DNA from 4 places in the Priestia sp. YIM B13489 genome. Region 4 is predicted to be linked to each of the others. Evidence: riboswitches for the same ligand, from Rfam matches in the RefSeq annotation. Region 4 holds a riboswitch; each other region holds the start of a gene.

Region 1 (8,050 bases), 3.6 Mb from region 4:
ATGTTTGTACATGAGGCAAACCAGCTACATAAAAAATAGATAAACCAATTAGTGCAACAATGGTAGCTGTAAGCTCAATCACCGCTACTTCTTTTACCCCGATTAAATTTAATAAAACAAAGAAAATAAAGGCACCTACCGTTGCGTATACAGGGTTAACGGCTGGAATGAGGAAATGCAGGTATGCTCCTGTTGACACTGCAATAGCAGGAGGAGCAAAAATAAATTCAAGCAAGCAGGCAATTCCTGCGATATATCCCCCAAAAGGTCCAAGTGCTCTTCTTGCATAAGCTGAAGGTCCACCGGCTTGCGGGATAGATGTTGAAAGCTCTGCATAACTGAACATAAACGTTGTGTAAAACACAGTTACAATTAAGGTTGCAATTGCAAGCCCAATAATCCCGCCTTGTTCAAACCCGTAATTCCACCCAAAGTATTGTCCTGAAATAACCATGCCCACTGAAATAGCCCATAAATGAATAGGTTTCAATTGTTTTTGTAACGCCATACGTTCTCCTCCTTTTGATGTTTAGACAATAAGATGTACACCGCTTGTTTGCTGCTTAATCATTTTGTCAATCATGGTACCGATATGTGCGGCTGCCTCAATAGGAGGCGTCCCTCTTTTATGAATATTAGAAATAACCATACGATCAGACTCTTTTTTGCCTTTGCTAGGTTCATAGCACATGTAAGCACTCATTGATTCAGCACTGACCAGTCCAGGTCGCTCTCCAATCAATAGCACAAGTGCTTTTGGCTTTATGATCTCGCCAACTTCATCCATACACGCAACCCGTCCCCCTTTTACAAAAAATGAAGTCCCGATATGAAGTCCATATGACTGCAGGGAGTCAATTAAAGCTGGATACACGTCGCTTATGTTTTCTTCGATTGCCTTGGCGCTCAGTCCATCTGAGACTACTACTTGTACATCAGGCTGCCGCACGCAGTTTTTGAAAATTTCTTTCTTAGCGTTATCTGCTAATAACCTTCCTTGATCCGGCCGTTTTAAGTAATGTTCTTTTGACTCCACGCGTGTATTCACAGAGAAAAGGTTAAACTCGGCTAAAATATCTTCTGAAACTACTCCATATACAGAGTCTACGGCTGCAGCATGATCCGTGCGAAAAGATAAAACGTCTTTTGTTAGCGGCCTTGTTCCTGTACGGCCGACACCTATGCGGGCAGGGGTAAATTGTTTAAGTGTTTCAAGCGGATCGCGATTTGACTTTGGTATCATAGTAAGCACCTTCCTTAAATCAAATTCATAAAAATAGTTGGGTCTCCGGCTCTAGATGTAAAGCGCCCGTTGTCCATAATACGCTGATCTTCAAGCCACTTTTGAAATAACGGCGTTGGAGTACGGCCTAACACATTACGTACTGTTGCAATGTCATGATAACTAAGAGACTGGTAGTTTAGCATGCAGTCATCAGCCATGGGCACTCCTATGACAAAGTTCACTCCAGCTGTTCCCAGAAGCATACTTAAATTATCCATATCATTTTGATCAGCATCCATGTGGTTGGTGTAACATACGTCTACTCCCATAGGCAGGCCGTGCATTTTACCCATGAAATGATCTTCTAACCCAGCTCGTAGAACTTGTTTGCTGTTATATAAGTATTCAGGTCCAATAAATCCAACAACTGTATTAACTAAGAAAGGCTTGTAGTGACGAGCTAAGCCGTAGCATCTAGCTTCGAGCGTTACTTGATCAATGTTATAGTGAGCTTCTGCTGACAGTTCAGAACCTTGTCCTGTTTCAAAATACCAGCGGTTTGGACCTTTTGCCGTTCCTTTTTCATGAATTAGCGCTGTCGCTTCATCAAGCATAGACAGTGAAATTCCAAATGAATCATTACCAGCTTCTGTACCTGCTAAACTTTGAAAAATCAAGTCTGCTGATGCTCCTTTTTCAATTGCTCTCATTTGACTCGTTACGTGTGATAATACACAGTTTTGAGTAGGAATTGACCATTCGTTGATTATATTTTTTGTTTCATTTAAAAGCGCGTAAATATTATCCGTTGTATCAATAACAGGGTTAATTCCGATAACCGCATCTCCAATTCCATAGCTTAACGCTTCGTATAGAGATGCTCTCATTCCCTTTAAGTTATCTGAAGGATGATTAGGCTGGGCCCGAGAAGCCAATACTCCTTTTTGGCCGATAGTCGTTTGACAAGTAGTTTGCACTTCTATCTTGGCAGCTCCTTGAATTAAATCTAAATTGGACATAATTTTAGTAGCTGCCGCAATCATTTCGCTGCTTAATCCTTTGCTAAGTGCAAGAAGGTCTTCTCCGCTATGCTGATCGGATAAAATGTATTCTCTTAAATCCCCTACTGTCCAATTTTTAATAATGTCGTAAACAGATGAATCAATCTGACTTTCGATTAATGCCGAAACGTTGTCTTCATCTGCGCTGAGCAGCGGGTAATTTCGAATATCAGCAAGTGTGATATCAGCTAGAACTTGTTTTGCTGCCATTCGTTCTTTCATTGACTCAGCGCTAACTCCTGAGAGCTGATCTCCAGAACGCTCTTCGTTTGCTTTGGCCATGATTTCTTTTAAGCTATAAAATGAAAATGTTTCTCCTAACATTCGTGTAGTTTTAAACATCGTTTCCTCCTTGTGTGTTCAGCTGATTATGATGAAAAAGCGAGCGTTTTAACGGAAACGGAGATCGCTTCTCCGGCTACTGGTAACCCTAGATCGATGTAATCTCCGTGTGTAAAATCAATTTGATCTAAACAAATAATTTCTAACTCTTTCCTCTGTTTAGCTAGTGCTTGTCCTAAAGCTTTTGCAATATCTTGTTCGCATAGAACAACGAGGCACTTGGCTCCCTTAAAACAAGCAATAAATTCATCGCTTATTATTTTTGCTAATTCTTGAAGCATCTTATAGCTGCAGTAAGGAAAATGAGATAAAGCAATAGCAGCAGGGGGGTCTTCTGCGCTGAAAATAGTTGAAGCCTGCATACATGCCGCTCGAACTCTTTCTTGAAACAGCTGCGGATTCCACGTCTCTTCTTGCTGAACGGGTATCTCTACAATCGGGATATTTTTTAACGGCAGCCGCTTCGACCCAATATATACGGTTGATCCGCTAACTTCTGTATTTTGCATACCAGCCCCAATTACAGTAGCGCGCGTTGTCTCAGCGGATTGAGATACTTGGATGGATTGAAAATGATATGCTAGAAGCGGACCAACGTCTCCGTGTATGGCCACTTCCTTCACTGTTATTGGCTTTTGCTTCTCCATCATTGCTCCTACTCCTCCTGAAACCATGATCGTTTCAGGATGTATAGAAGATCTTGTATGAGGAGAAACGAGCAGCGAGGAATTTTGATTCAGCGCTTTTACATAATTCACGGTTTCTTCAGCTAGTAATTGACAGATAGACGAGAGCTTTTCAAATGCTGCTTTTTCACCTTCTCGCAGTGTCAAAGAATTATTTTTCAAAAATTCAGTTAAATGAGACGAAACGTAGGTAACAAGACCGTCTTCATTTAGTCGAATTAATCTCCCGCCTACATGCAGTGTAAACGTTTCTATCACTTTTCCATTTTGACATAAAGCGATGTTAGCAGTGCCTCCTCCTACATCAATATTGGCAATTACTGCATTTGTTTCAGCAGAACGCTCTATTGCTCCCGATCCTTTTGCTGCTAATATTCCCTCTAAGTCAGCGCCGGCTGTTGCAACAACAAAATCCCCAGCATGTTCGGCTAGATAGTGAACGATACTTTCTGCATTTTGCTTTCTGGCCGTTTCTCCTGTGATGATCACAGCACCTGCCTCCACTTGATCTAAGGAGATTCCTGCGTTCTTATACTCTTGTTCTAGTAGTACCGTTAATCTTTGAACATCGATTTCAACATCGTTTAGCATAGGGGTGGTATAGATAGAACTTACATACGTTACGCGACGATCAATAATTTGACAGCCTGGCAGCGTAAACTGATTTTGTTGATTTGCTATTAACAGCTTGCTTACAATCAGTTTTGTTGTGCTTGTTCCGATATCTAAACCTATGCTCGTTATCCATTTCTGTAGCATGCTATCAATCCCTTATCTCGTTTGAATATGGTGATTATCATAAAACAGTTTTTTGAATATTTCACTAACTATGTTATCAAACCTGACACACTTTTGTGTAAACAAAGGTGACAAATGACAAAAAAGACTAAATCTTGGTAGATTTAGTCTTTTTGCTTATGATGAGTGTGATTTAGTTACAATCATTCTTGATGCGGATGGAATTAATAGTGAAAGAATGATTAAGCAGGCTATTAGTGACCCTACCATTGAAATACCGTTCATTGAAAAAGAATACCATAGAGCGGACATACCCTTTGGCGCATATGATCCCCAAAAAATAATGCCCGCAATAAAGTGCCAGAAATACCGTGCGAAGCTGCCGATAACAAGGGATAAAACAATCAAAACAAAAGCTTTTGATCTGTTATTGTTAGCTAAATTTGTTTTAATAGATTGCGAAAAAATACCTCCAAAACCTATAAAAGCAAAAGCCACAATATATTCAATAAACGTTTGTAGCGCTGTTAAAATATAAGCCGTTCCTGTTGCCAACTGCAACAGCCCCCATAATAGACCAGATAGAGCCCCGCCTTTTACTCCCCAGCGAAAGCACATAATAAAAATGGGCACCATGGAGAACGAAATACTCACAGCCGTTGCAATCTTAATGGAAGGCAAAAGATCAAGTAGAAGTGCTAATGCTGCAAAAATAGCTATTTCAATTTTAGCCTGTAAAGGTAATGCTTTATTCACGTTTCTCACTCCTGTTTTTGAATCATTCATATCAAACGGTTTACACAGGAGTAAGCAAATATATGCTACTATTCCCACATTCCTACGCTAGCGTTAACTAACAGGTTCGAAGGGTCTGAACAATTTGTTCACTCTCAGCACGGCGGCTCCCCCTGTGGTACGTTCGGATATTTATGTAGTATTATGACAACATTCATTATACCATATGTAGCAAAATAGATTCGAGAGATTTCAAAGATGTTTCTATTTTCTGAATCTATTTTTTATAATGACAATCGTTTTAGTATTTGGTATACTTCTTTTATGTCAAATGAATATAAAAAACCCTCATCCTAATCGATGAGGTAGAGGTCGCAGTTTTTAATAGTAAAGCAACGGAAATGCAGAGAACATTGAGGATGTTGCTTGAAAGGAAAAATTGCCGAAGTTTAGATCACTTCTCGGTTGATTTAAGCTGGGGCTGTCTCCGAACAGGAACAGAACTGTCACATCATGCGAGTGATGTGAAGAGCTATCTTCACGGAAGGTTGACGCGGTTTTCAGATTTAAAAGCGCGCACATATACTGCGGGCTTTTTTTATGTTATCCCGTCTCTTTCCGTACATTCGAAAGGAGTATTTATCTATGCAAGAGCAGCAAGAATTAAAACGTGGGTTGAAATCTCGCCACTTAACGATGATTTCATTAGGAGGAGCCATCGGAACCGGCTTATTCCTAGCAAGTGGTGGAGCAATTCACACAGCAGGACCTGGGGGAGCGCTTTTAGCTTACGCTATCATTGGTGTCATGGTTTACTTTTTGATGACCAGCCTAGCGGAGCTCGCAGCTTATATGCCTGAAGCCGGTTCATTTAGTACGTATGCGTCTCGGTTTGTAGATCCATCCTTTGGTTTCGCTCTCGGCTGGAACTATTGGTATAACTGGGCTATTACGATTGCAGCTGAATTATCTGCTGGAGCCCTTATTATGAAATTTTGGTTCCCAAACTCTTCTTCTATTTTATGGAGTGCCCTGTTTTTATTAATTATGTTTGGGCTTAACTACCTTTCTGTAAGAGGATTTGGTGAATCTGAATTTTGGTTTTCGTTAATTAAAGTAGTAACGGTTATCATCTTTTTAGTTATTGGCATTATGATGATTTTTGGTATCTTTAACAATGAAGCACCAGGGTTTAAAAACTTCACGCTTGGTGATGGACCCATTCACGGTGGATTCTTTACTGTCTTAGGTATTTTTATGGCTGCTGGTTTTTCATTTCAAGGAACAGAGTTGCTTGGAGTCGCAGCTGGAGAAAGTGAAGATCCGGAAAAAACGGTTCCTCGCGCAGTTAAACAAGTCTTCTGGCGCATCTTGTTATTTTATATTTTAGCTATTTTTGTTATCGGGATGCTTATTCCATACACAGCCGATTCATTAGCAAGTGATGATGTGCGAGTAAGTCCATTTACTTTAATATTCGAACGAGCAGGTCTGGCGTTTGCAGCATCAGCTATCAATGCCGTTATTTTAACAGCCGTTTTATCTGCTGGTAACTCAGGTATGTATGCTTCTACGCGTATGCTGTGGAACTTAGCGAAAGATGGAAAAGCACCAAGGTTCTTAGCAAAAGTGAATAAACGAGGCGTTCCAGTGAATGCTTTAATCGCAACGGCACTTGTCGGTACACTTGCATTTGGTGCTTCATTTTTTGGAGACGGTGCGGTATACACGTGGTTACTTAACGCTTCTGGTATGTCTGGTTTTATTGCTTGGTTAGGAATTGCCATCAGCCACTATCGTTTTAGAAGAGCATTTGTTGCCCAAGGTCATGATTTGAGTGAACTTCCATATCATGCAAAACTTTTCCCGTTTGGTCCTATCTTTGCCTTTATTTTATGTGCTGTTGTCATTTTAGGTCAAAACTATTCGGCGTTTATGGGTGATTCGATTGACTGGTACGGTGTACTTGTTTCTTATATCGGACTTCCTTTATTCTTAATTGTTTGGTTAGGATACAAATGGACGAAAAAGTCAAAACTTATTCCGTTAAAAGAATGCCAAGTAACAGTGAAAAAATACGAATAAAAAAAGCTCTCTATTCAAAAGAATAGAGAGCTTTTTTTATGTGATCTGATCAGCAAAATGAAGAGATATATAGGCGGGCTGATTTTTCATAACAAGCATATAACCTTTGAGGGGACGATTACAGTAATCAGCAGCTTCTATATAATAAATACGCTGAACTAACCTGCTTAAATGGGTTACAAAAGATGGAAGTTGATGAGTAGGAATGCTTTGGATGTAGTCTATGATTTCTTGTTTAGTTTGAAGGCCCGAATGGGTACATTCTAACAGATGAAAAAGCGGATCTGCTGCTATAGTAGATAGTTCAGAATTGTGTTTGATTCTATTCAGCTGGATATGCAGTTCTTTTTTTGACCATGTCTTTGGAATAGCTCTTAGATGCTGATATTGAAAACGTGTATTCATGATAGCTAACACCTTTCGTATTAAAATAATAAAACGACTTATTATTTTAATAACCTTTACACATGAAACTAAAACGTTACAATGTGTAAAGGTGTCATACATCTTATAAAATAAGCTGATAAAAAAGCACATCTTGCCACTGATCGAATTTCCAGCCTACTTCTTTAAATTCTCCGCAAAATGTAAAATTAAATTGCTCATGCATTTTGATACTGATATCATTCCCTTTTGTAATCCCTGAAATGACAACGTGATGGTTGAGTTCTTTAGCTAGTTCCAAAATTCGCTTCATAAGCTGTTTTCCAATGCCATACCCCTGTTGATTTTTATCAATATAAATCGATAGCTCTACCGTTTGAATGTACGCTTCTTTATCTCGATAAGAAGAAAGCGAAGCATAGCCCACTACTACCCCATCTTTTTCTGCGACAATAAGCGGAAAAAGTTCATTGCTAATATGATTATCAAACCAGCTCCTTCTTTGCTCTACTGTTACAGGCGTTAAATCAAAAGTAGCAGCACTTGCTTGAACAGACTGGTTATAAATTTCAACAAGCATAGGTAAATCTTCTTCTTTAGCATAACGAATGATCATATGTACAAACTCCTTATAGTATAGAATTATCTTTATTTTACTTCTTTTAAGAAACATAATCTACATAAAAAACCGATGTGCGCATGCACATCAGTTATGATTTTGAGCATATTGAAAGGTTTGAAGAACTTGAAGTGTCTCTTTTGTAGAAACGACCGTTGCAAACTCCTCATGCAAA
Region 2 (8,050 bases), 1.1 Mb from region 4:
CTCAAAATAGCACTAGGCTTTCTTGGACTTTTGAAGAAGTCGATAGCAAATTACATGTGATTATGAAAAGCATATACCAAAATAGCAAGAAAGCTGCTCAAGAATACAACGCTCCTGGTAATCTTGTCGTAGGTGCAAACATTGCCGGATTTATAAAAGTTGCTGATGCTATGATTGAGCAAGGTGTTATTTGATACTTTATTAGGAGAATATACTAGTATGGATATCTTGAATTTAAAGGCTGTTAATAATGGGTGACTTACAGATAGTTTCTACAATTATAATTGCTGGTTTAATTGCACTTTCATATGCACTCAGCAGAAAAAAACCTACTATTAAATATATAACACCTCTAATTGTAGGAGTGGTTAGTGTTGGCGTTGTTATCGTAAGTTTCCTTATCGGAGGCTGGATTGGGATGAGAGTAGGAACAATTAGCTTTACTGCTTTTATCTCATCACTTATCTCCCTACTAATTATATCTATAGCTGAATCTGTGAAAAGAAAATTTAGTAAAAACATTCACCACTAAAGTATGTATAGCACATACAAAGTCAGTTTATATAATGCGGATGATTGGTAGAAAAAGAAGCCGTCAAATAATACCAAGTATAAAAGCCCTTTAAAACCTCAGTTCTAAAGGGCTTTTATACCTCTTTATTATTTAGAAGTCACATATTCATTCTTCCCTGCTCCCATACCGGCGATAAAAATAAAGATTGAAACTAAAACTAGCATCAATAAAGGGATAGTCCAGCTGTGTGTAATGTCGTGTAGCCCTCCAAATAACACAGGCCCTACAGCAGATAAAAGATAACCGAATGATTGAGCCATACCGGATAATTCTGCTGCCTCGTTAGTACTTTGTGTGCGTAAGCTAAAGAACATCATTGCCAAACTAAATACAAACCCGACTCCAATTCCAACCATAATAATCCACAATGGGATAAGGAGTGTATTTCCGTACAAGATACCGAATAATCCTCCAATAAGCAAAACAGCTGGAATGACTACTAATAAACGCTGATCTTGCAAACGGTCGGCTAAAATAGGAACGAGGAACGTAATAGGAAGTACAGCAAGCTGCATTAACGATAACATCCAGCCAGCGTCCTGAGTATTCAATCCTTTTTGTTCAAGAATTTCCGGCATCCATGTAATAACTGTATAGAAGATAAAGGATTGAAATCCCATAAACAATGTGACATTCCATGCTAATCTAGAACGCCATAAGTTAATAGATTCAACCTTTTGCACTGTTTGTTGAGACTTCGTAGACTTATGTCGATTTCGCAATTGTGGTAGCCAAATGAAAATGGTAAGAAGAGATAAAATCCCCCAACATCCAAGGGCTCCGGTCCATCCTAAACCTGATACTGAAGAAATGGGAATACTTATACCAGACCCAATAGCGCCGCATAAATTCATAGAAACTGCATAAATTCCTGTCATCATGCCTATCTTTTGTGCAAAGTTATGTTTAATTAGACTAGGTAACAATACATTTCCAATAGCAATAGATAAACCAATTAAGATCGTTCCTACAAATAATGTTTCTACTCCACCAAAAGAGCGTATTCCAATTCCGATTGTTAATAAGATTAAAGAAATAAATAGCGTAAACTCCATGCCAAAACGCCGAGCTAACTTGGGAGCAAAAGGAGATAGGAATGCAAAAGCTAGTAAAGGCACTGTAGTTATTGTTCCTGCTAAAGTATTAGATATTCCTAAACTGTTACGAATAGAAGCTACCAGTGGGCCCACAGATGTTAAAGGGGCTCTGAGATTAGCTCCAATTAGGATAATGCCTATAATCAGTAATCCTATTTTAGGATTTATATTTAGTTTTGGCTGTTCTAGTTGATTTGTTGTGTGTGGGATACCCATGGTAGTTATAGACCCTCCGTATATAATCTTAAAGTTTTTAAAATTAAGTAATATATTCATTTACTGTGCAGATTGCCATGGTAGCATCCACAAGTTTACAAAGTAGGTTCAATTAAAATCGGTATGAGAACTTACTTCAACTATTTGATGACCAGATGTATGTAAAAAATCTATCCTATGGTTATATAAATCAATTAACATATGATTTATGTGATGCTTCTAACATTGTTTTATGCAGCTGGATGTCAGCTTTTTCATAAGCTTTTCCCTGCTTTGTTTGTAGTCGGTCAGTATGTACGACAGATTGTATAGCCTCTCTCAATGCATTTCGGTTCACTTCAAATTGTTGCATTAAATTCGTTTCAGAAAGGATCTGTCTTCTATTTTCCCATATACTCTATATTCATTTAAGGATTCGATTTGGAAAACAACTTCTTCTACAAGTGACATACGATTTGCCTTTAATATATCAACTGTACATCCCTCTAATTTTTAGAGGGATTGGTTCACTGGTTATTTTAGCACATATATATGAGAGTATAAATATGGCTGCGGTATTAGACAGCTAAATGTATAAATACTAATACCTTGAGCAAACTATTCAAGATGCCTAAACGGCATCTTTTTTAATGCATATGATATACAAAACAAAGTTAACATAATGAAGGTTCTCCCCAGTTAATTGTTTATATAATGCTTCTGTTAAAAATCTAGTGCCATGAATAACACTTTAAACACTTTGTACGTTACTCATTTAATTTTTAACATAAAGAAATAAACATCCTAGAGAATCAGCTAAGTGTATAAATCTATATATTACATTCATCCCTGTTCCAAGAGAGAAAAAGATTCTAATGAAAGGAGAGCGTAAAGTGGAAATCATCGAAGTAAGCTGGCGTACAATATTATTATATGTTGTTATTATTATTATTTTTCGTTTTATCGGCCAACGAGGCATAAATCAGCTAAATGTCATTGACCTTGTTGTTGTGCTTATGATAAGTGAACTTGGAGTTGTTGCAATTGAGGATACGGGAGGTTCTTTACTTTATCAACTTGTACCTATTCTTATATTAACAGTTATCCAAATAGGCCTTACATATATCCAATTAAAAAGTCAAAAGTTACGCAGAGTACTAGATGGGCAACCTATTATTGTAATAAAACAAGGAAAGATTGATGAAAAGCAAATGAGGAAATCACGTTATAATTTGGACGACTTGCTTTTACAGCTTCGGGATAAAAATATAGGAGATATCCGTGAGGTGGATTATGCGATATTAGAGCCTTCGGGTACATTATCTGTATTTAAAAAACCAGAAAGCAAAGATAAATCAGGATCTGTATTTTTACTTCCCCTTGTTATTGATGGGATCATTCAAGAAAAGCATTTAAATCTAATAAATAAAAACTCTTCTTGGCTTTTCAACGAATTGAAACAAAGAGGATACAAAGACGTGAAACGTATTTTATATTGTAGTTTTTTAAACGGGCAACTTTTTGTGGATATAAAAAATGAATGATAAAAAAATCCAGGACGAAAATGGGTTTAAACTTGGCTAATTCTATAGAAAGCCATAAACTGCTGGAGCTATTGAATACAAGATCTTTAAAAGCTGTAATAGCCATGTGTTGTTATATATAAACTAAGAGCAAGCTAATTTTTATTAGCTTGCTCTTATCTATAAGATGAAGTACAAAAAGAGTTTTTTTTATTTATTAAGCTCAGCAGGAGCTGAAATATTCTCAAGAACTTTTCCTGTTTCTTTATTTGAAGTATTACTTACCGCTAAATCTCCCAGAGAAACCATTCCAATGAGTTTTCCACCTTCTACAATAGGAAGTCTGCGTATTTGATGCTGAGACATAAGATCTGAAGCCTGCTCTACAGACATGCATTTTGTACCAGTAATGACATCAGTGGTAATCATTTCAGATATTTGTGTATTCGTATTAAAATTATTAGCTAATCCCTTGACGACTAAATCACGATCCGTTATTAGGCCTATTAGTTTATCATTTTCACAAATTGGAATAACTCCTACATCTACATTCTTCATCATATTAGCTACCTCACCACATGAACTTTTAAGGTTACCTGTCTCAACATTAGAAGTCATCACTTCTGTTATATTCATAGCAACTCCTCCTTTATTTAATCATGGTCTTACTTCACTTGATTCCCGCACCTCATCTTCTAAAACGTCCATTTGAGTTTTAGGATACAAAGCTTTAGGTTTTAATGAGAAGAAAATGGTGAATGGATTTGAAAAATTCATCGCATTTTATTGGACAGTAAAAAGGTGTAAGAATAATAGGAAACGAGGTTTTAATAAAAGAGCACAATCCGTTGGTTCGTAATAAATTTATACTTCTCATCTTTATACTTTTACAAAAGAGTTATTCGAAGCTATTTTTCATTAAATTGAAATATTAAAACTATTATATAAATTGTATAATTTAGTAGTATAAAAACTACTAGGAAGGAATTACACACTATGTTATGGTTTATATCTGCTTTAGGGACAGCTGTATGCTTCGGAGTAAATAATACTTTATTTAAATGGGGTGCTCTTCAACATTTATCTAAAGTGTGTATTCAACTTTTCTTTTATTGGATTTCTTTTTTTATCCTCTTATTATTTACTCTTATTAAAGGAAGTTTTGAATTTCACATTTTACCTATTTTAACGGGGGCACTAATCGGTATATTAAATGCCAATGGCAATATCCAAATGTCGAAAGCCTTTGAGAAAGGACCTGCGAGTATTACATCTACCATTATTGCGATGAATACAGTCATTGTTGTTATAGCTACATCCTTATTATTTCCTCAATCCATTCCTTTAACAAATTGGATTGGTATCGTCATTATTATATTGGCAGCTTGTATTATTCAGTATCAACCAAACAAAACGGCACACATAGAGTATAAATTATGGATTTTGAGCTGCTGTTTAGCTCTTCTATCTATCGGCACAGTTGGTGTTATTATGAAATTCAGCACGTATCAGCACTTTAGCATGGGTGAAATGCTTGTTTCAATGTATGGTGGAGGAGCTGTCTATTTAAGTTTATTAGCTCGGAAAGAATTTAAACAATTAACTGCACATAAAATTGAAATAAAGATAGGTATACTAGTTGGTATATTAAGTACGATTGGTTACAGCTGTTATTTATTCGCCCTAAAGGAAGGTCCATCCAGCGTGGTTTATCCAATCATTAGTTTAAATTGTATTGTTGTTTTAATTGGGAGCTTAATTATCTTTAAAGAAAGACTTAAAAAATATCAATTAATAGGAATTATTCTTACTTTATGCGGAATCGTGTTGACTAAGATATAAGTTTTTGCACCAATACCGACAGAAGAACGAACATATAGTGAAATAGGTCTCCCTCTGTATGGCAACTGAAGATGTATATAGTATACATACATAGAAAAAACAGAAAAACTCCCCCAATGCGTTAAGGGAGTTTTTCTATTTTTAGGAGTTAGCTAAAGGATGATTCATCCATCTTGAGCTTTGTGCACCAATCTTGCCTTAATGCATCGATTGAATCGGTCGTTTTAGCTATGCTCTCTCTTCTAATCTGTTTTTATTTATTTCAACAGGTAACGTTAATGCCGCTAGTTTGCAGAACTTCTTCTAGCGCACTTTGCTCTTTATTGCTTAAAGGAACCATTGGCAAACGAACACCGCCAACTTGTATTCCATTTAGATTTAATGCAGCTTTTACTGGTGAAGGACTTGGCGCAATAAATAATGCTCTCATAATTGGAAGCAGATTGCGATGTGTAGCAGCAGCTTTTTGGACATCGCCATTTTTGAAGGCATTAATCATTTCTTGCATATCATTGCCAATGATATGGGAAGCAACTGAAATAACTCCTGCCCCGCCAATTGCTAATACTGGTATTGTTAACCCATCATCGCCGCTGTATAGTGTAAAGTCGCTAGGTGTTTTGCTAATAATCTCTGCCATGGCATCCAAGTTGCCACTTGCTTCCTTAATTGATACAACATTAGGAATCTCTGATAGACGAACAATTGTTTCAACAGAAATGTTAACTACGCTTCGCCCTGGGATATTGTAAAGCATAACTGGTAAAGAGGTTGACTGGGCAATCGTTTTAAAGTGCTGGTACAAGCCTTCTTGAGACGGCTTATTATAGTATGGAGCAACGAGCATAATACCATCGACTCCTGTTTCCTCTGCAAGTTTCGTTAAGCTAATCGAAGCTTGCGTGTTGTTTGAGCCAGTTCCAGCGATGACGTGGACTCTTCCCCCAGCAGCTTCTACCACACATTGGAATAATTTAATTTTTTCTTCTGTGGTTAATGTTGGAGACTCTCCAGTTGTACCAGCTACAACTAAGCTATCTGTGCCATTTGTAATTAAATGCTCAACTAACATTTTCGTCGCGTTAAAATCAATTTCGCCATTCTGATCAAACGGGGTAACCATTGCTGTTAATACTTGGCCAAAATTCATAACTACACACCCTTTATAAATTTTTAAAAATTAGAGGGGCTAGGGCCATTCATAAGAAACGCAAAAAAGCAGCAACGAGGGATTCGTTGCTGCAGTAGAAACAATATTTATCAAAAATAGTTTCCGTGCGTAAGATAGCCCTCCATACAGTTTCCCATATGACAGTTCTGTATTTATTCAACAGCAGAACCAGCTTCAAGAACATGAGATTCTTTCGGCTTCGGCAAATACCCCTTTCCACAATTGTCATTGGATCTCATTCTCCTCAAATTGTATACTTATGATCTTTGCGCCTCTATCCTCACTTCAAAAAATATTGAAATAAGAAAATATTTAATTGAATTTAATATAACAGTAAATTTCCTTTCACGCAAGAATCATTTAAGTATAATTTTATGGAAACCTTGTAATTAAGTCCTTACACTTATTTTTGAGAGAATGACTCCGGGTTATTGACTCAAACCCACAATCTCAGTATCACTCATATTACTATTTCACCTTTCTTTTTGCTATTCACCACATGTTTTAACTTACATATTATGCACATCATAAAAAGCCACCCGCTTAGAGTGACTTAGCATTAGGTTTATTCTTTACTTCATCAGGTACGTAATCTAAAAGTACGGATATTATTGTATTAAAATGCCATGGAGTAAGATTGTTGCCAGCACTTTCTTTTAACTCAGTTCTTAGCTTTTCACCCCATATAGGATATTTATTGTTGCTTTTTGCTTCCTCTAACATATAATCGACTACATTTAGTACTTTATAATATTCATTTTCTTTTGCGCTAATATAATAATCCCTTTGTTTATAGTTCATATCTCCAATCCCCTTTTGGTTATTTATGAACAATAAATTTTTTCATAAGATAGCATCAAATTTAGACTATATCTCTTATTTCCTTATAACATCTACATTGATTTAAATAGTTTATAATATCTTGGTTATTTACTTCTTTGATATTATCTCCAAAAAGTTCAACGGCACTTTCTAAATGTTCCCTTTTATTATCAATCGTTAGTACATATCGAAGTGCATCAACTACTGGTGCATTATGGTATGTACGACGAACGAAATACTCTTCGATTGCCTTATTTAAGTATTCTGATTCAGCCTTTCTAAATTTAGCTTCTGACCTTTGAAGGTTCTTTACCTCCATCTCTATCATAACCCCCTCATCCTCTCCAATTTAATTTACTATTTTATTCCCCTACTAGAAGTAAAATAAAACTTAGTTTGTATACAAATTAATATATTTTCTCAAAATAAAAAACACCTGTGAAGACAGATGTTTTTTGTAAACTTAACATATTAAAGGAGAAACGATTTGTCAGCAAAAGGAGGAATCTGATTAGGTACAGTATGTGCTCATTTTTCGTATTTATACGTATTCGAATTAAAGAATAAAATGAGGTTAAGCAAACCCATTGATGTTCGATTTTTGTAAGGTTAAAGGATAGATTAATTTTTGAGGGAATGAGTTGTAGCGTGTAGTCAAATTATTGTTGGGGAAATATAGCTTTATCTTTTAATTGATGCATTGCAGGGACATACTAAAAAATGAGGTGATAATATGGAAATAGATCGAGCTAAGCAAATTCTTTCTTCACCCAAGGAAATTGATGTTCATTACCACGGAGTTCCTATTTGGATTAAAAGTGTAGAT
Region 3 (8,050 bases), 910 kb from region 4:
GGCTCCACTAATATGAACTGAACTGTATTCTTCTGAAAGAACCGGAAACAAAGCCTGTGTTTCTTTAGCGGATAAACGTGTAATCTCGCCTATTTCAGGAGCTTCTTCCCGACGCTTATATGCTCTTTCTTCCATTTTTTTAAGCTTTTGCTCATCAGTATGTAAGCTAATTGCTCCTACTCGCTTATATCCCGTATCCGTTTCTCCATCTTCTTCTAATTGCTGAATTAATGTTTGATAGTACTTAGCGCCGCCTTTTGCCAAGCGGTACCATGCTTTATTTCGACGCTGCGAAAGCCATGGGCAAACAATTCCTGCTGCTGCATCAGTAGCTTGACCTGCATCCTTGCGATCTATCAATGTCACATCTGCTCCTGCTTTTGCTAAATGATATGCTGTAGAAGCTCCAAGTACCCCAGCTCCAACTACGATGTATGTTTTCATACCAAAACACCCTTTTCTTTCTTCTAATATTCTCATGCTATATGTACGCAACTTTAGCATAGCAAAAAAAGAAGTCACATACTAGGCGAAGCTATCTTGAGCTTATTTTTGAATCTTGCTGACTTTGACATATAGCTCCTTTCATTGTAAACAAAAGCGCAATAAGTTCTTTTACGGGAATTATGGTGAGATGAAGCAAACCACAAATAGTGATCACCCATATTTAACACTGCGCTTACCGCTTTTTTATTATAGTTTCTGAATAAAAAAATGAAAGAATAAAACCACTATAATATGTAAATAAAAAGAAATAACCATTATTTTAAGGAGAGCGTATGCAATCTTCATTTGTATTATTTTTCATCATTCTTGGTTTACTATTTGGCAAGTGGCGAAGGTATCAAGAATACTATCCTACTTTGCTGTTTTGGGTCACAGGGAATTTGCTTTATGAAGTGCTGCTGTTTCATCACCGCGTATGGGTATTTCACCCTGTAGGTATTGATCACCTTTTTCTACCCGATCACCTAATGGTTTCCCTTGGAATAACTTTAATTATTTATCCGTTTGTTATACCGGTTTTTTTAGGAAGGCTGCCGCTGCATGTAAGCGGCAGGCTGTGGTGGATTCTTTTGTGGGCGCTTTTATTTACTGTGATTGAGTTCATTGCTTATGTTAATCACAGTATCACTCATCATTATGGATGGTCGCTGCTGTGTTCTTTTCTCTTCAACATTGCCACGTTCTCACTTTTAGTCATTCATCAGAAGACAGCACTGGTCGCTTGGATTCTATCTGGAAGCTTCATAGCTTTCTTATTTATTTTTTTTGATATTCCTATGCCTTAACTTTTCATTGACTAGACGGAGGAAAAGGAAATATAATAGGAATTACATTTAAATATAATTTTCCTCTCTGAGAATAGAGGTGCATGAAATCAAGAGTCACTTATTGGAGACTAATGGAGTCTGTGAAGATAAGTAAAAGGGATTTCGTGCCGAAGTATATAAACATCCATTGTGTTCATATACTGGTTCAGTATTGAATAAATGCTGAGCTGTCACAAACCATTTGGTTTGTGGAGAGCTATTGAAGAGATGTTGATGCCTAGAATGTAATAATACTTTATTATTATGAAACCAAGACGCGTGAACATCACTTCACGGGTCTTTTTTGTGTTTTTCTACTGACCATCAAAGTTCAAAGTTATAGTTGAATGATTTAAATGGAGGGATACGGATTATGTACTTACATGGAACGAGTAAAATTAACAGCAGCAATCATTTAGAAATTGGGCAGTGCGATACGGTCGAACTGAAAAAACAATACGGCACTCCCCTATACATCTACGATCAAGAATTAATTGAAACGAAATGCAAGGCCTTCCATTCAGCCTTTCGAAGAAGCGGATTTTCATATCAAATCGCCTATGCAGGGAAAGCATTTCTTTGTATGGAAATGGCTAGCCTTTTAACGAAGCTTGATATGTCACTAGATGTGGTCTCAGGAGGCGAATTATTTACAGCGCTTGAAGCTGGATATCCAGCTGAACGCATTCATTTTCACGGCAATAATAAAACGATTGAAGAAATGGAAATGGCTCTTGATGCGAATATTGGCTGTTTTGTTGTTGATAACTTTACCGAACTTGAAGTTTTGCATGCCTTAGCAGCTGAGCGCAAACAGAAAGCATCTATTCTTCTGCGTGTTACTCCAGGAATTGAAGCCCATACACATGAATATATTATGACCGGACAGGAAGACTCCAAGTTTGGATTTGGTCTTTCCAATGACCAAGCCATGAAAGCGGTAAGTTCTGCGTTAGAAAAGCCTTACTACGATCTTTTAGGCATTCATTGTCATATTGGTTCGCAAATTTTTGAAGTAGATGGTTTTTCTCGCGCCATTGATATTTTAACTGATTTCTTAGTCAGCATTCGTGATAAAATGGAATTTGAAGTAAAAGTTTTAAACGTAGGTGGTGGTTTTGGTATTCGTTATACCGAAAGCGACTCTCCTCTTCCAGTTGAGTATTATGTAGATGCACTGACAGAAAAGCTAAGCCGCACGTTAACTGAACAGAATTATACCCTTCCAGAAGTCTGGATTGAGCCTGGAAGAAGCATCGTAGGAGAAGCAGGTACAACGCTTTATACAATTGGATCAACGAAGGAGATTCCAGGTGTACGAAAATACGTAGGAATTGACGGCGGTATGACTGATAATATCCGTCCTGCTCTTTACGATGCAAAACATGAAGCTGTCTTGGCTAATAGAGTGACGGATAAAAAAGATGAAACAGTATCAATTGCGGGTAAATGCTGTGAATCAGGAGATATGCTTATTTGGGATATTGATTTACCGCGCGTTAATCAAGGAGATTTATTAGCAGTGTCCTCTACAGGTGCCTACAACTATTCAATGGCTAGCAATTACAACCGTATTCCGCGCCCTGCTGTTGTATTTGTAAAAAATGGAGAAGCTCGTCTTGCTGTAGAGCGAGAAACATACGAAGATTTGGTGCGTAAAGATGTAAAGCCAGTCGTTACTACGTATGCAATGAGCAAATAATAGCTGTTCTTGCGTAGTAAAGAAGCTATTGTTGTTTGGAGGAAATCTAACTATGGTTTTAAGTGTATTTAAAACGTACAGATCATCGCTTATTCTGCTTCTCGCTATTTTAATTGGCGGGATAGCAGGATATGCTATCGGGCCGGATGTGGCAGTCGTAAAGCCCTTTGGTGATTTGTTTCTTAATTTAATGTTCATGATTATCGTTCCCCTTGTCTTTTTTAGTGTGGCTTCGGCGATCGCAAACATGAATGAAATGAAGCGTCTTGGTAAAATTATGCTAGGTATCGCCGTTGTGTTTATCGCCACTGCTGCTGTTTCAGCCGTTTTAGGCTTTTTAGGCGCATCACTTTACAATCCGCTACATAATGTAGATACTTCTGCCATTAAAGAATTGATGGGTGACAGTGAAAATACAGCTGAAAAAATGACGCTTTTAACTCAGCTTGTTAGTACATTTACTGTACCTGATTTTGTTCAGTTATTTTCGAAAGAGCACATTTTACAATTAATTGTCTTTGCCGTTATTTTCGGTATTGCTACAACGATGGCTGGCGAAAAAGGACAGCCTATGGCGAAATTTCTGACTTCGGGTCAAGAAGTATCGATGAAGGTTGTTAAAATTGTGATGTACTATGCCCCAATTGGTTTAGGATGCTATTTCGCTACTGTAGTAGGAGAACTTGGACCAAAGATCTTACAAGGGTACGCTAGAGCATTTATTCTTTATTTATTAATTGCAATCGTTTACTATTTCGGTTTCTTTACGCTATATGCATGGATTGCTGGCGGTAAAGCAGGAATTAAGCTGTTTTGGAAAAATGCAGCTGCTCCTTCTATCACCGCTATTGCTACCTGTTCTTCTGCTGCATCTATTCCAGTCAATTTAGATGCAACAAAGAAAATGGGTGTGCCGCTGGATATTGCTGAAACAGTGATTCCACTAGGAGCAAACACGCATAAAGATGGTTCTGTTATCGGTGGTATTCTAAAGATTGTTTTCTTATTCAGTTTGTTTGGCAAAGATATGACGTCTGCTACGAGTATTTTGAGCATTTTAGGCGTAGCCTTTTTAGTTGGAGCCGTAATGGGAGCAATCCCTGGAGGCGGTATGATTGGCGAAATGTTAATCATTACAATTTACGGATTTTCGCCAGAAGTTCTGCCCATTATCGCGGTCATTTCCACAATTATTGACGCCCCTGCTACGCTTTTAAACAGTACGGGAAATACAGTAACAGCGATGCTTGTTACAAGGTTTACAGAAGGAAAAGACTGGATTAACAAAATTATCACCACCGATAAAGTCGCTTAGTAAAAAAGCAAAGGGAACAGTCTTAGTGACTCTCCCTTTGCTTTTTTCGTGTGCAGTAATATCGATAGCGGTGTATAAAGTCTGTACATACGCACATTCTAAAGGTATGTTTCATAACCGGACTGGAGGTGTCGTCTAATGAGTAACGCTGCAGGAGGTTCAAAGAAAAATCAACCGAATGATGCGAATCACGTAAGCGCAGAAACAAAAGCTCATCAAAAACGTCTTACTGAGCAAAACAAACAAGAGCATCAAGCTGAAGAACGAAAATAAAATGACGTTAAAGAGCGCAGCGCCTGCGTTCTTTAACGTCATTTTATTTTTAGAGAGAACTTCATACCCCTGCTCGTTATGGGGCTATCGTACAACCTCCTTTCGAACTTTTACATATTCTATTAATAGGTTTGTAAAAGGAGGAATGACATGGTGTTTTCTTGGCTAGAGATTACAGCTGCAGCCTTTGGACTTTCAGTTATTTTGATAAGTTTTGCATTTTTACCCGAACGCACATACAAAAGTCTTTATATCCCTCATCAGCTAGTAGCAAAATCTATTTTTCTCTATAAAAAGATTATTCGTTTTATAAATCAATTTCGACAGAAACTTTAGCTCATTTCCTTTCCCTGTTTTTATTCATTGGATATATCCTCCCCCTTTTTAATCAGCGCATTTACAGTAAATAATTTAGTGGTTAAAATAAAGAGTAAAGAAAAAGGATAAGCAGTTTGCAGAAATGGAGTTTCACATGGAAATCAGAGACTTAGAATACTTTATAGAGGTAGCGAATCATAAAAATTTTACAAAGGCAGCGCTGCAAGTTCACTTGTCACAAACGGCTTTAAGTAAAGCCGTCAAAAAAGTAGAAAATGAACTAGGATTTGAGCTTCTTGATCGTTCAACAAGAGAATTAAAGCTAACCGATGCAGGAGAAGTCGTGTATCATCAGGCAACTAAAGCTCTGTCGGTGTTAAAAGACATGCCTCACTTGTTGGGAGATTTAATGAACTTGCAAACAGGGCAAATCAAGATGGGAGTCCCTCCGCTCATCGGGACCTTGTTTTTCCCGAAGATTGCAAAAGCATTTAATGAACAATACCCTAAAGTATCTCTAAAGCTTATTGAATTTGGAGCAAAAAAAATTGAAGCACTTGTGGAAGAGGCTGGTGTAGATATGGGGATTGTTATGCTTCCTCTTACAAGCGGCCATGATGAGCATTTTCACGTATACCCGTTCGTTAAGGAGAGATTTCTTTTATACGCGCATAGAAACCATCCTTTAGCAAAACGTTCTTCCGTCTGGATGAAAGAATTGGAGCATGAAAAATTCATTATGTTCAGTGAAGAATTTACGCTGCACGACCGGTTAATTCAAGATGCTTTAAAATCAGGTTTTGTGCCTTCTATAGCGTATAAAAGTTCTCAATGGGATTTAATTATTGAATTAACAGCGGCAGAACTAGGTATTGCTATTTTACCCGAATCGCTTTATGCCAAAGTGAAAGATCCCAATATTACTACCGTACCTATTGCAGATCCTGAAATGATGTGGGAACTTGGAATTATTATGTTAAAAGAACGCTACAGTTCATTCGCTGTACGAGAATTGATTAATTTTTTAACCGAAAAACAAATGACAGATAAATTGGGGCTCCTTTAAAAAAGAGTTTGGAACAAAAGTATGTTAGTTGAAGGACAATCCGAACGAGTTTGGTCGAGAATCCAGCTCATTCGGATTTTTTTAGGATGATGATGAACGCAGGTTTCATGTATGTATTTGCTTCTAGCTGTTGATTGGATGAGTTTCGTTATGTCTCCGTTTCTTTTTAGGTGTAATAAAGTTTTATCATTCAACAACCCCTACAATGAATCCATCATAGCCTTTGCTTCCAACAGTTTGTATAGCCGTGGCGCTTATTCGTTTTTCTTGAGCCAGAGCATTCATAAATTGGCGAATTCCCTTTACATTTTCATCTTCACTTTCTGAGTTCACCACATGCCCTTGACGAACAACATTATCACAAATAATCGTACTTCCTCTTTTCGATAATTCTAGAGCCCACTTTAAGTAATTTGGGTTATTCGGCTTGTCAGCATCAAGAAAGATAAGATCAAACGGCTCTGTTCCCTTATCCTTTAATACAGCTAATGTATCAAGCCCGGGGCCGACAATGACTTCTACTAAGTGGCTTACTCCCGCTCTTTTTAAATTAGCTCTTGCTACTTCTGCATGCTGAGCGCTTAATTCGAGCGTAATCAGCTGTCCGTCTTTCGGAAGAGCTCTGGCTAGCCAAATCGTGCTGTACCCTCCAAGAGTACCAATTTCCAAAATGCGTTTAGCTCCTTTTAATGAAGCTAACAAATGCAGAAACTTTCCTTGATTAGGCGATACGTCGATGGCAGGTAATCCAGCCTCTTGATTTGCCTTCAATACCTCATCAAGAACAGGGTCAGGTTGTATAAGCTTATCATTCATATAAAGATCCACTTCATTCCAAATTTCATATATAGACATTTCCATACTCCTCCACATAAGTGATAAAAGCTTTATTATTCAAAGATACGAATATGTTTTTCTCATATCCACCTTGTTGCCGTAATCGTTCGTATTATGAATGTGTTCTAGCTTTCTAATAAACTATCCTGCTCGCTCTTAAAAAGAATTGCTATATGTCCATAAAAAAAGACCTTCAGAGAGGTCTTTTTTATCTTTAAATAATCGTAACTTTACTAAGATCTATTTTGGCACTTTTTAAAAAGTTATATGTCAATTTATCCATTTTTGCACCTTCAAAATCAGATTTCTTTAAATCTGATCCTCGGAACTGTACATTTAGCAAAGTTGCGTGGCGAAATGAGGCTTTTTTTAATGATGTTCCTTCAAAGATTGTTCCGTTAAATGTTTCTTCGTCAAATACAATGTCTGTTAAATTACATTGCTTAAAGTACGTGTTGTCATAGATACAGTCTTTAAAACTGGCCTGTTTAAAATTTGCCCATTTAAATTGTACGCCTGTTAAATTAACGTGATGAAATATTGCTTTCGTTAAATTGCTGCTTTTAAACATGCTGTCCGTAAGATCTGCGTAGCTAAAATCAGATTCATTCAAATTACTGGCATTAAATTTCCCTTTATACACCGATACAGAACGAAAATCAGATTTTGTAAGCTCGGTCTTTGAAAAATCCATAGGGACGGTTTGCTTTAATTCCTTTGTTTCTACATTCATTGATTGAATCAGTTCTGTAATATCACCGATAGAATTGATTGTCATATAATAAGCCTGTTCTTCATTATGCCCGTCTTTTTTGTAATCTGTAAATTTTTCCTGCAAGTTCTGTGATAGTTCTTCTTCTAGATCTTGAACATTTTCTACATCCTGATAAGGAGCCAAAATGTTATGCACATGATTTTTTATTTTTTCGTTCATTTATAACATCATCCTTTCTCACAACAATAAATCAATAATTTTTTTCGCTTGCTCCCAATTTTCTTTATTTTGTTTATATACGCTTTTTCCTTGTTCTGTAATTTTATAATATTTTCTGCGGCCGCCTTGTACAGCATCTCCCCAGTAAGAAAGAATATGGCCGTCTTTTTCAAGGCGCTTCAAGCTTGAATACATTGTGGCTTCTTTTAATTCATACTGCTCTTTAGAGTAGGTATAAATAAGCTTACTAATTTCATACCCATACTTATCACCGCTGAGAAGTAATTTTAAA
Region 4 (8,050 bases):
AGTGCCTTGGCCAGACACAGATGCCAAAATTCTCTCGTTTGAAACAGGTAAAGAAGCTGCTGTAAGCGAAGTAGGAGAAATTGCGGTTAAAGGTCCTCAGGTAATGAAAGGATATTGGAAGCAGCCTGAAGAAACGGAGGCTGTTATGCGAGACGGATGGTTGCTAACAGGTGATGTTGGCTATATGGATGATAAAGGTTATTTTTATGTAGTAGATCGGAAGAAAGATATTATTATTGCCGGGGGATATAATATCTATCCTCGAGAAGTTGAAGAAGTATTATATGAGCATGAAAAAATTCAAGAAGCTGTAGTGGTGGGTGTTCCTGACCCATATAGAGGAGAAACGGTGAAGGCTTACATTGTATTAAAAAATGGTGTAAGATGTACTGAAGAAGAGTTAAATGAGTTTTCTAGAAAGTATTTAGCTGCTTATAAAGTTCCGCGCCTTTATGAATTTCGAAATGAGCTTCCCAAAACAGCGGTCGGTAAGATTCTGCGACGAGCGCTGATTGATGAAGAAAATGAAAAGCATAAAAAGGCGACGTAATCGATCGTCGCCTTTGATTTTTTTCCTGAAACATAATTGACAGATACTTGCGGTTTCTTTATTATAAAGATATGAATGAATAATCATTCATATTTTAAAGGAGCGTATAAGATTGAGAAGAAATAAGCCAAAGTATAAACAGATTATCGATGCAGCTGTAGTAGTAATAGCAGAAAACGGATACCACAATGCTCAGGTTTCTAAAATTGCTAAGCAGGCTGGAGTTGCAGACGGTACGATATATTTATATTTTAAAAACAAAGAAGATGTCTTGATTTCCTTGTTTCAAGAGAAGATGGGACAATTTGTAGAAAAAATTTATGAAGAACTGGCGGGAATTGAAACCGCGGCAGAAAAACTTCATGTGTTAATTGACAAACATTTTTCGTTTCTAGCGGAGGATCATCATTTAGCTACAGTGACCCAGCTCGAACTGCGTCAATCGAACAAAGATTTAAGATTGAAAATTAACGATGTATTAAAAGATTATCTGACTCTCATTGATTCTATTTTGCAGACAGGAATCGAAACGGGTGAGTTTTCTGAAAATATAGATATTCGTCTTGCGCGACAGATGATTTTTGGAACGATTGATGAAACTGTCACAACATGGGTAATGAACGATCATCGATATGGTCTAATAGAATCGGTAGATAAAGTCCATTCCCTGCTGTTAAACGGCTGCAGCGGCTCATAATCGTAAGTGAGCCTGCTGCTCCCCTGCGAGGGGAAAAGCGCAAGGTAATGAAAATAGAAAGAAAGGGTGGCGTAAACAAATGGAAATTATCCAGGTTGAAACTGTTGATGCAATAAGTTTCATTACGTTGAATAGACAACCTGCTAACGCTTTGTCTCAAGACTTATTAAAAGATCTTTCAAGTGTTTTAAAACATTTAGAAGATAGTAAAGAGACAAGGGTTATCGTCATTAAAGGTGAAGGGAAATTCTTTTGTGCCGGTGCTGATATAAAAGAATTCACATCACTTCAGCAGGAAAAAGAATACGAGAAGCTTGCTGTTAACGGTCAAGAGCTCTTTGAGTATATTGAAAATTACCCAAAACCAGTGATTGCAGCTATTCATGGAGCTGCTTTAGGCGGAGGGTTGGAGCTTGCTATGAGCTGCCATATCCGTTTGGTAACAGAAAATGCTAAGCTGGGCTTGCCTGAGCTTCAGTTAGGGATTATACCAGGATTTGGAGGAACTCAGCGATTACCTCGTTATGTAGGAGTTCATAAGGCTTGTGAGATGATGCTGACAAGTGATCCAATATCCGGAAGCGAGGCAGTGGAGTTAGGATTGGCAAATGCAGCTTTTGAAGAAAGTCAGCTTATCAATGAAACATTTTTACTTGCTAGAAAAATTGCCAAAAAAAGCCCAATCTCTGTTAAAGCCACCTTGCAGCTGCTTCAGCATGTAAAAACAGATGCTTATTACAGCGGCATCAAAAAAGAAGCGCAGTTTTTTGGAAGCGTATTCAAAAGCAGGGATGCTCAAGAAGGCGTAGCCGCTTTTATTGAAAAGCGCCAGCCTAAATTTTTAGGAAAATAAGCTTAGGAGGGGAATTGAATGAATATTTACGTGTTAGTAAAAAGAACATTCGATACAGAGGAGAAACTTTCATTAAAAAATGGTCAAATTGTTGAAGATGGGGCTGAATTTATTATTAATCCTTACGATGAGTATGCAGTTGAAGAAGCTATTCAGCTAAAGGAAAAGCATGGCGGGGAGATTACGGTCGTGAGTGTAGGAGGGGAAGAATCAGAAAAAGAACTCCGAACAGCTTTGGCTATGGGAGCAGATAAAGCGGTTTTAATCAATACGGAAGATGACATAGAAGATGGCGATCAGTACACGACTTCTAGGCTGCTGGCACAGTACTTAAAAGAACAATCTCCTGACTTAATTTTGGCAGGAAACGTAGCGATTGACGGAGGTTCGGGCCAAGTGGGACCGCGCGTAGCAGAACAGTTAGAAATCCCTTATATTACGACGATTACAAAATTAGATATCGAAGGTGAAAAAGTGACTGTTGTACGCGATGTGGAAGGTGATTCCGAGGTTATCGAAACGTCGCTTCCTCTTTTAGTAACAGCTCAGCAGGGACTTAACGAACCTCGCTATCCATCTCTTCCAGGGATTATGAAAGCGAAGAAGAAACCGTTGGTTGAAGTGGAATTGGATGATTTAGATTTAGATGAAGATGATGTAGAAGCAAAAACAAAGACAATTGAAATTTATTTGCCTCCGAAAAAAGACGCAGGACGCGTACTACAAGGAGATATAAAAGATCAAGTGACAGAACTGGTCAATTTACTGCATAAAGAAGCAAAAGTCATTTAATAAGTCAAAAGTTAAAACAATGGGGGTATTGCAATGGGACGTAAAGTGTTAGTTCTAGGAGAAGCACGTGATGGGGGATTACGAAACGTATCGTTTGAAGCGATTTCCGCAGCGTCTACTGTAGCTGACGGTGGGGAAATTGTTGCAGCGTTAGTAGGAAAGGACGTAAAAGCTTTAAGTGAAGAGCTTATTGCATACGGAGCGAATAAAGTTGTTGTGACGGAGCATGAAGATTTAGCTGCTTACACATCGGATGGTTATGCTCAGGCGTTATTAGCCATCATTGAAAGTGAACAACCTGAAGCTATCGTATTTGGCCATACGGCTCTTGGCAAAGACCTAGCGCCAAAACTGGCAGCTCGCTTAGACAAAGGACTTATCTCAGATGTGACGGATGTAGAAGTTGGAGGGGATCAAGTAGTCTTCACCCGCCCAATTTATTCTGGTAAAGCATTTGAAAAGAAAATCATGACCGATGCTTTTACGTTTGTCACGATTCGTCCAAATAATATTTCACCGCTTGCAAAAGATGAGGGACGTACAGGCGATGTAGAGGATTTAAATGTTGAAATCAAAAACCTGCGTACAGTTGTAAAAGAAGTTGTACGGAAAGCAACGCAAGGGGTTGATTTATCCGAAGCAAAAGTCGTGATTGCAGGTGGTCGAGGTGTAAAAAGAACGGAAGGTTTTGGACCTCTCCAAGAACTAGCGGACGTGTTAAATGGAGCTGTTGGGGCGTCTCGCGGAGCGTGCGATGCAGATTACTGCGACTATTCTCTTCAGATCGGTCAGACGGGCAAAGTAGTCACACCAGATTTATACATTGCCTGCGGAATCTCGGGAGCCATTCAGCATTTGGCCGGCATGTCAAATTCAAAAATTATTGTTGCCATTAACAAAGATCCTGAGGCGAATATTTTTAAAGTAGCTGATTACGGAATCGTTGGAGATTTATTTGAAGTGGTGCCTCTGCTAACGGAAGAATTCAAAAAGCTGAAAGTACAGTCTGCGTAAGAGGCTGAGACAAAAGGATTTTAGACGAAGTGAAAAATGAACCATTGATCAAGATGTTTGATTAGTGGTTCGTTTTTTTGTTAGGGTAAACGCAGGTTTCATGTGTGTGGGTCTTTCTAGCAGTTGATTGGAGGGCAAGGCGAAGACTCCTGCAGAAAGCAAAGTCTTGCACAGAAATCATCTGCGGTGTCGCAAGCGGTTCAGCCCTTGTATACTATTCGTTCGTCTTTAGATAGGATTCATTTCGTTATGTCTCAGCCTCATGGAAAACGAAATTTTCTACGTATGTTTTTATGTGAATTGTACAAACTAGAGCGGAGAATAAACAGTATAAATGTAAGCAAAAAGTTAGCAAACCTTATTTGAAGGTGATATACTGTGAGTAGAATTTGGATATTGCATATATTTAGGAGGAATTAAAATGGCTATTGCACATGCTACAGATAAAAACTTTACAGATGAAATTAAATCAGGCCTAGTGCTTGTTGACTTTTGGGCACCATGGTGTGGCCCTTGTAAAATGATTGCTCCAGTTCTTGAAGAAATCGATGGCGAACTTAACGATAAAGTTAAAATCGTGAAAGTAGACGTTGATGAAAACCAAGAAACGGCTGGAAAATTTGGTGTTATGAGTATCCCAACTTTAGTATTATTTAAAGATGGAGAGAAAGTTGACCAAGTAGTTGGTTTCCAACCAAAAGAAGCATTAACAGAATTAATTAATAAACACGCGTAAGTCAAAACCTAGCTCAGGCTAGGTTTTTTCTTTTTCTCCACTTTTTCTCTTTTGGGAATACTTTTATTTAGCGAATATGCGTTCGTTTGTTTTATACTAGATGTAAGGAACACCGCCATAAATCCGGCTTATGTGCATGTATTGTAAAGCAGGAAAGAATGTAGGTTACGCTTCATAAGCGAATGTATAGATGGACAGAGTAAGAGAAGAGGAAGGAGAAAAATATGAACGATTATTTAAAAGAAAAGCTGGCTATTTTACCGGATCAGCCCGGCTGTTACTTGATGAAAGATAAATATGGAACGGTCATTTACGTAGGAAAAGCAAAAGTATTAAAAAATCGAGTGCGCTCCTACTTTACCGGATCTCATGACGGAAAGACGCTTCGACTTGTAAACGACATTGTCGATTTTGAATATATCGTCACATCTTCTAATTTAGAAGCACTTATTTTAGAAATGAATTTAATTAAAAAGCATGATCCAAAATACAATATCATGCTTAAAGATGATAAGGGTTATCCCTTTATTAAGATTACAGCTGAAAAGCAGCCCCGACTTGTTATTACAAGAAAAATAAAAAAAGATAAAGGGAAATACTTCGGGCCTTATCCTAACGTTCAAGCTGCAAATGAAACAAAGCGGCTTCTTGATCGCATTTATCCATTAAGAAAGTGCTCTACCATGCCAGACAGACCTTGTTTGTATTACCATATCGGGCAATGCCTAGCTCCTTGCGTAAAAGAAGTAAAAGAAGAGCAAAACAAACAAATTATTGAAAATATCACGCGGTTTTTAAATGGTGGATATGAGCATGTCAAAACAGAATTAACTGAAAAAATGTTAAAAGCTTCAGAAGAACTTGACTTTGAACGGGCTAAAGAATATCGAGATCAAATTGCTCATATCGAAGCGACAATGGAAAAGCAAAAAGTAACGTTTAATGATTTTGTCAATCGAGATGTGTTTGGCTATTCTTATGATAAAGGCTGGATGTGTGTTCAAGTTTTCTTTATTCGCCAAGGGAAGTTAATTGAGCGAGAAGTTTCTATGTTTCCTTTTTATAAAGAGCCAGAAGAAGATTTCTTAACTTTTATCGGTCAGTTTTATGCCAAAAATATTAAGCCAAAAGAAGTAATGGTTCCAGCAACGATTGATGCAGAGTTGGCTGAGAAATTAGTAGAAGCAGAGGTTCAGCATCCAAAGCGAGGCAAAAAGAAAGAATTAGTAGAACTTGCGTGTAAAAATGCAAAAATTGCGCTCGGTGAAAGATTCTATTTAATTGAACGAGATGAAGAGCGCACGGTTGGCGCAGTTGAACGGTTAGGAGAAGAGCTTGGAATTGCCGCTCCTTATCGGATTGAAGCATTTGATAATTCAAATATTCAAGGGACAGATCCCGTTTCTGCGATGATTGTTTTTGTTGATGGGAAACCGGAAAAGAAAGAATATCGCAAATATAAAATTAAGACCGTAAAGGGACCAGATGATTACAGTTCCATGAGAGAAGTCGTTCGCAGACGGTATTCCAGAGCGTTAAAAGAGGGTCTTCCGCTTCCAGATTTAATTGTTGTAGATGGAGGCAAAGGGCATTTAGCTGCAGTACAGGACGTTCTCGAAAATGAATTGGGACTTTTAGTGCCTACAGCAGGTCTTGTCAAAGATGATAAGCACAGAACCTCCAACCTGATGATTGGTGAGCCTCCTCAAATCATACCGCTCGAACGCAATAGTCAAGAATTTTATTTGCTTCAGCGAATTCAAGATGAAGTTCACCGCTTTGCGATTACCTTCCACCGTCAAGTGCGCTCTAAGTCCGCTTTTCAGTCTGTTCTGGACGATATTCCGGGAGTGGGCGAAAAGCGTAAAAAAGCTTTGTTAAAGTATTTTGGTTCGGTGAAAAAATTGAAAGAAGCAACGGTTGATGATATTCGAAATTCAGGTGTTCCTCAAAACATCGCTGAAAAAATTTATGAAACATTGCAAAAATAGTCTTGAAATAATAGAAAATATTTGATAAGCTATTAACTAATTTCATACGACACTTCATCAAATGAAGTGAAGATAGAGGTGCAAATTTAATCAGTACGTATCAGGAAGGGTATGAGCTCTTATGAATGATGCGGAAAGGGAAATTTGCCGAAGTGAACATTACCTCATAGTAATGATTGCTGGTTCTGCGTTGAATAAACGTAGGATTGTCAAGATGTAGATTCTTGGAGAGCTATCTCACGGCAGTGGACGGTTATGTTTTATAATTTTCGTTCGTTAAGCAATGAGAGCTCATCTCATTGCTTTTTTTATTGTCTGAGTAAAAAAATTTAGCTTCTCATCATCCTGCATATGCAAATTTATTGAAAAGGAATGAACAAAATTATGGCATTAATCGTTCAAAAATTTGGTGGAACATCTGTTGGTTCTGTTGAACGTATCCAACATGTAGCAAACCGTGTTATTCAAGAAGCAGAGCGCGGTAACCAAGTAGTTGTTGTTGTATCGGCAATGGGCAAAACTACAGATGCACTGGTGAAATTAGCAAGTGATATTACGGACAGTCCAAGCAAACGCGAAATGGATATGCTTCTTACAACTGGAGAACAAGTAACGATTTCCCTGTTAACAATGGCCCTTCAATATAAAGGGTATGAAGCAACTTCGCTAACAGGTTGGCAAGCTGGTATCCAGACGGAAGCAGTTCACAGCAATGCACGAATCCAGCACATTGACACGACTCGTATTCAAAGCCAATTAGATAGAGGCCGAATCGTAGTAGTAGCTGGATTCCAAGGCTGTTCAGGAGATGGTAGCATTACAACATTAGGTCGAGGCGGCTCTGACACGACGGCAGTAGCTCTTGCCGCAGCATTAAAAGCTGCAAAATGTGATATTTATACAGATGTAACAGGAGTGTTTACGACAGATCCGCGCTATGTAGAAGATGCTCGTAAGCTTCACTCTATTTCATATGACGAAATGTTAGAATTAGCTAATTTGGGAGCAGGGGTGCTGCATCCGCGCGCTGTTGAGTTTGCAAAAAATTATCAGGTACCGCTAGAAGTGCGTTCAAGCTTAGAAAACGAGAATGGAACGATTGTTGAGGAGGAAGTTTCAATGGAACAAAACTTAGTCGTAAGAGGAATTGCGTTTGAAGATAATATTTCACGAGTGACAATTGAAGGGTTAAACAACGAGTTGCAAACTCTTTCTACTATTTTTACAGCATTAGCAAAAGAACAGTTAAATGTGGACATTATTATTCAAAACGTAACGGCTAATAATCGTCTCTCTATCTCATTTTCTATTAAAACCGTAGACGTAGACGCCGCTCTTGCCGTCTTAAAAGAGTATAAATCTACTTTGGGATATACGCGTATTGAACATGAAAGCGGTTTGGCTAAAGTATCAATTG

What was found. A riboswitch is a leader RNA that binds a small molecule or an ion and turns the genes downstream of it on or off. The one in region 4 is predicted to bind lysine.
Region 1: another riboswitch for lysine. It lies ahead of ACFX4W_RS26150 (amino acid permease); the one in region 4 lies ahead of ACFX4W_RS07815 (aspartate kinase).
Region 2: another riboswitch for lysine. It lies ahead of dapA (4-hydroxy-tetrahydrodipicolinate synthase); the one in region 4 lies ahead of ACFX4W_RS07815 (aspartate kinase).
Region 3: another riboswitch for lysine. It lies ahead of lysA (diaminopimelate decarboxylase); the one in region 4 lies ahead of ACFX4W_RS07815 (aspartate kinase).

Annotation. Positions count from the first base shown of each region.
Region 1 covers NZ_JBHZOQ010000053.1:3,928,990-3,937,039, forward strand. The annotation lists gene eat (ethanolamine permease) at 1-508, opposite strand, end outside; gene eutC (ethanolamine ammonia-lyase subunit EutC) at 530-1,243, opposite strand; gene ACFX4W_RS26135 (ethanolamine ammonia-lyase subunit EutB) at 1,258-2,628, opposite strand; gene ACFX4W_RS26140 (ethanolamine ammonia-lyase reactivating factor EutA) at 2,655-4,073, opposite strand; gene thiT (energy-coupled thiamine transporter ThiT) at 4,230-4,838, opposite strand; TPP riboswitch at 4,871-4,971, opposite strand; lysine riboswitch at 5,146-5,330, shown strand; gene ACFX4W_RS26150 (amino acid permease) at 5,433-6,872, shown strand; gene ACFX4W_RS26155 (hypothetical protein) at 6,909-7,277, opposite strand; gene ACFX4W_RS26160 (GNAT family N-acetyltransferase) at 7,381-7,872, opposite strand; gene ACFX4W_RS26165 (cysteine hydrolase family protein) at 7,963-8,050, opposite strand, start outside.
Region 2 covers NZ_JBHZOQ010000053.1:1,483,996-1,492,045, reverse strand. The annotation lists gene gdhA (NADP-specific glutamate dehydrogenase) at 1-194, shown strand, start outside; gene ACFX4W_RS13445 (YesK family protein) at 251-532, shown strand; gene ACFX4W_RS13440 (CynX/NimT family MFS transporter) at 661-1,887, opposite strand; gene ACFX4W_RS13435 (hypothetical protein) at 2,078-2,260, opposite strand; gene ACFX4W_RS13430 (DUF421 domain-containing protein) at 2,760-3,410, shown strand; gene ACFX4W_RS13425 (CBS domain-containing protein) at 3,600-4,025, opposite strand; gene ACFX4W_RS13420 (DMT family transporter) at 4,386-5,231, shown strand; gene dapA (4-hydroxy-tetrahydrodipicolinate synthase) at 5,494-6,381, opposite strand; lysine riboswitch at 6,509-6,687, opposite strand; gene ACFX4W_RS13410 (hypothetical protein) at 6,946-7,203, opposite strand; gene ACFX4W_RS13405 (hypothetical protein) at 7,265-7,552, opposite strand; gene ACFX4W_RS13400 (H-type small acid-soluble spore protein) at 7,958-8,050, shown strand, end outside.
Region 3 covers NZ_JBHZOQ010000053.1:1,267,776-1,275,825, reverse strand. The annotation lists gene ACFX4W_RS12390 (NAD(P)/FAD-dependent oxidoreductase) at 1-444, opposite strand, end outside; gene ACFX4W_RS12385 (CBO0543 family protein) at 780-1,292, shown strand; lysine riboswitch at 1,359-1,541, shown strand; gene lysA (diaminopimelate decarboxylase) at 1,687-3,015, shown strand; gene ACFX4W_RS12375 (dicarboxylate/amino acid:cation symporter) at 3,068-4,330, shown strand; gene ACFX4W_RS12370 (hypothetical protein) at 4,469-4,603, shown strand; gene ACFX4W_RS12365 (hypothetical protein) at 4,754-4,939, shown strand; gene ACFX4W_RS12360 (LysR family transcriptional regulator) at 5,076-5,987, shown strand; gene ACFX4W_RS12355 (O-methyltransferase) at 6,174-6,860, opposite strand; gene ACFX4W_RS12350 (pentapeptide repeat-containing protein) at 7,039-7,758, opposite strand; gene ACFX4W_RS12345 (PadR family transcriptional regulator) at 7,777-8,050, opposite strand, start outside.
Region 4 covers NZ_JBHZOQ010000053.1:357,008-365,057, reverse strand. The annotation lists gene ACFX4W_RS07850 (AMP-binding protein) at 1-550, shown strand, start outside; gene ACFX4W_RS07845 (fatty acid metabolism transcriptional regulator FadR) at 663-1,247, shown strand; gene ACFX4W_RS07840 (enoyl-CoA hydratase) at 1,327-2,100, shown strand; gene ACFX4W_RS07835 (electron transfer flavoprotein subunit beta/FixA family protein) at 2,119-2,892, shown strand; gene ACFX4W_RS07830 (electron transfer flavoprotein subunit alpha/FixB family protein) at 2,926-3,906, shown strand; gene trxA (thioredoxin) at 4,328-4,642, shown strand; gene uvrC (excinuclease ABC subunit UvrC) at 4,867-6,633, shown strand; lysine riboswitch at 6,699-6,876, shown strand; gene ACFX4W_RS07815 (aspartate kinase) at 7,018-8,050, shown strand, end outside.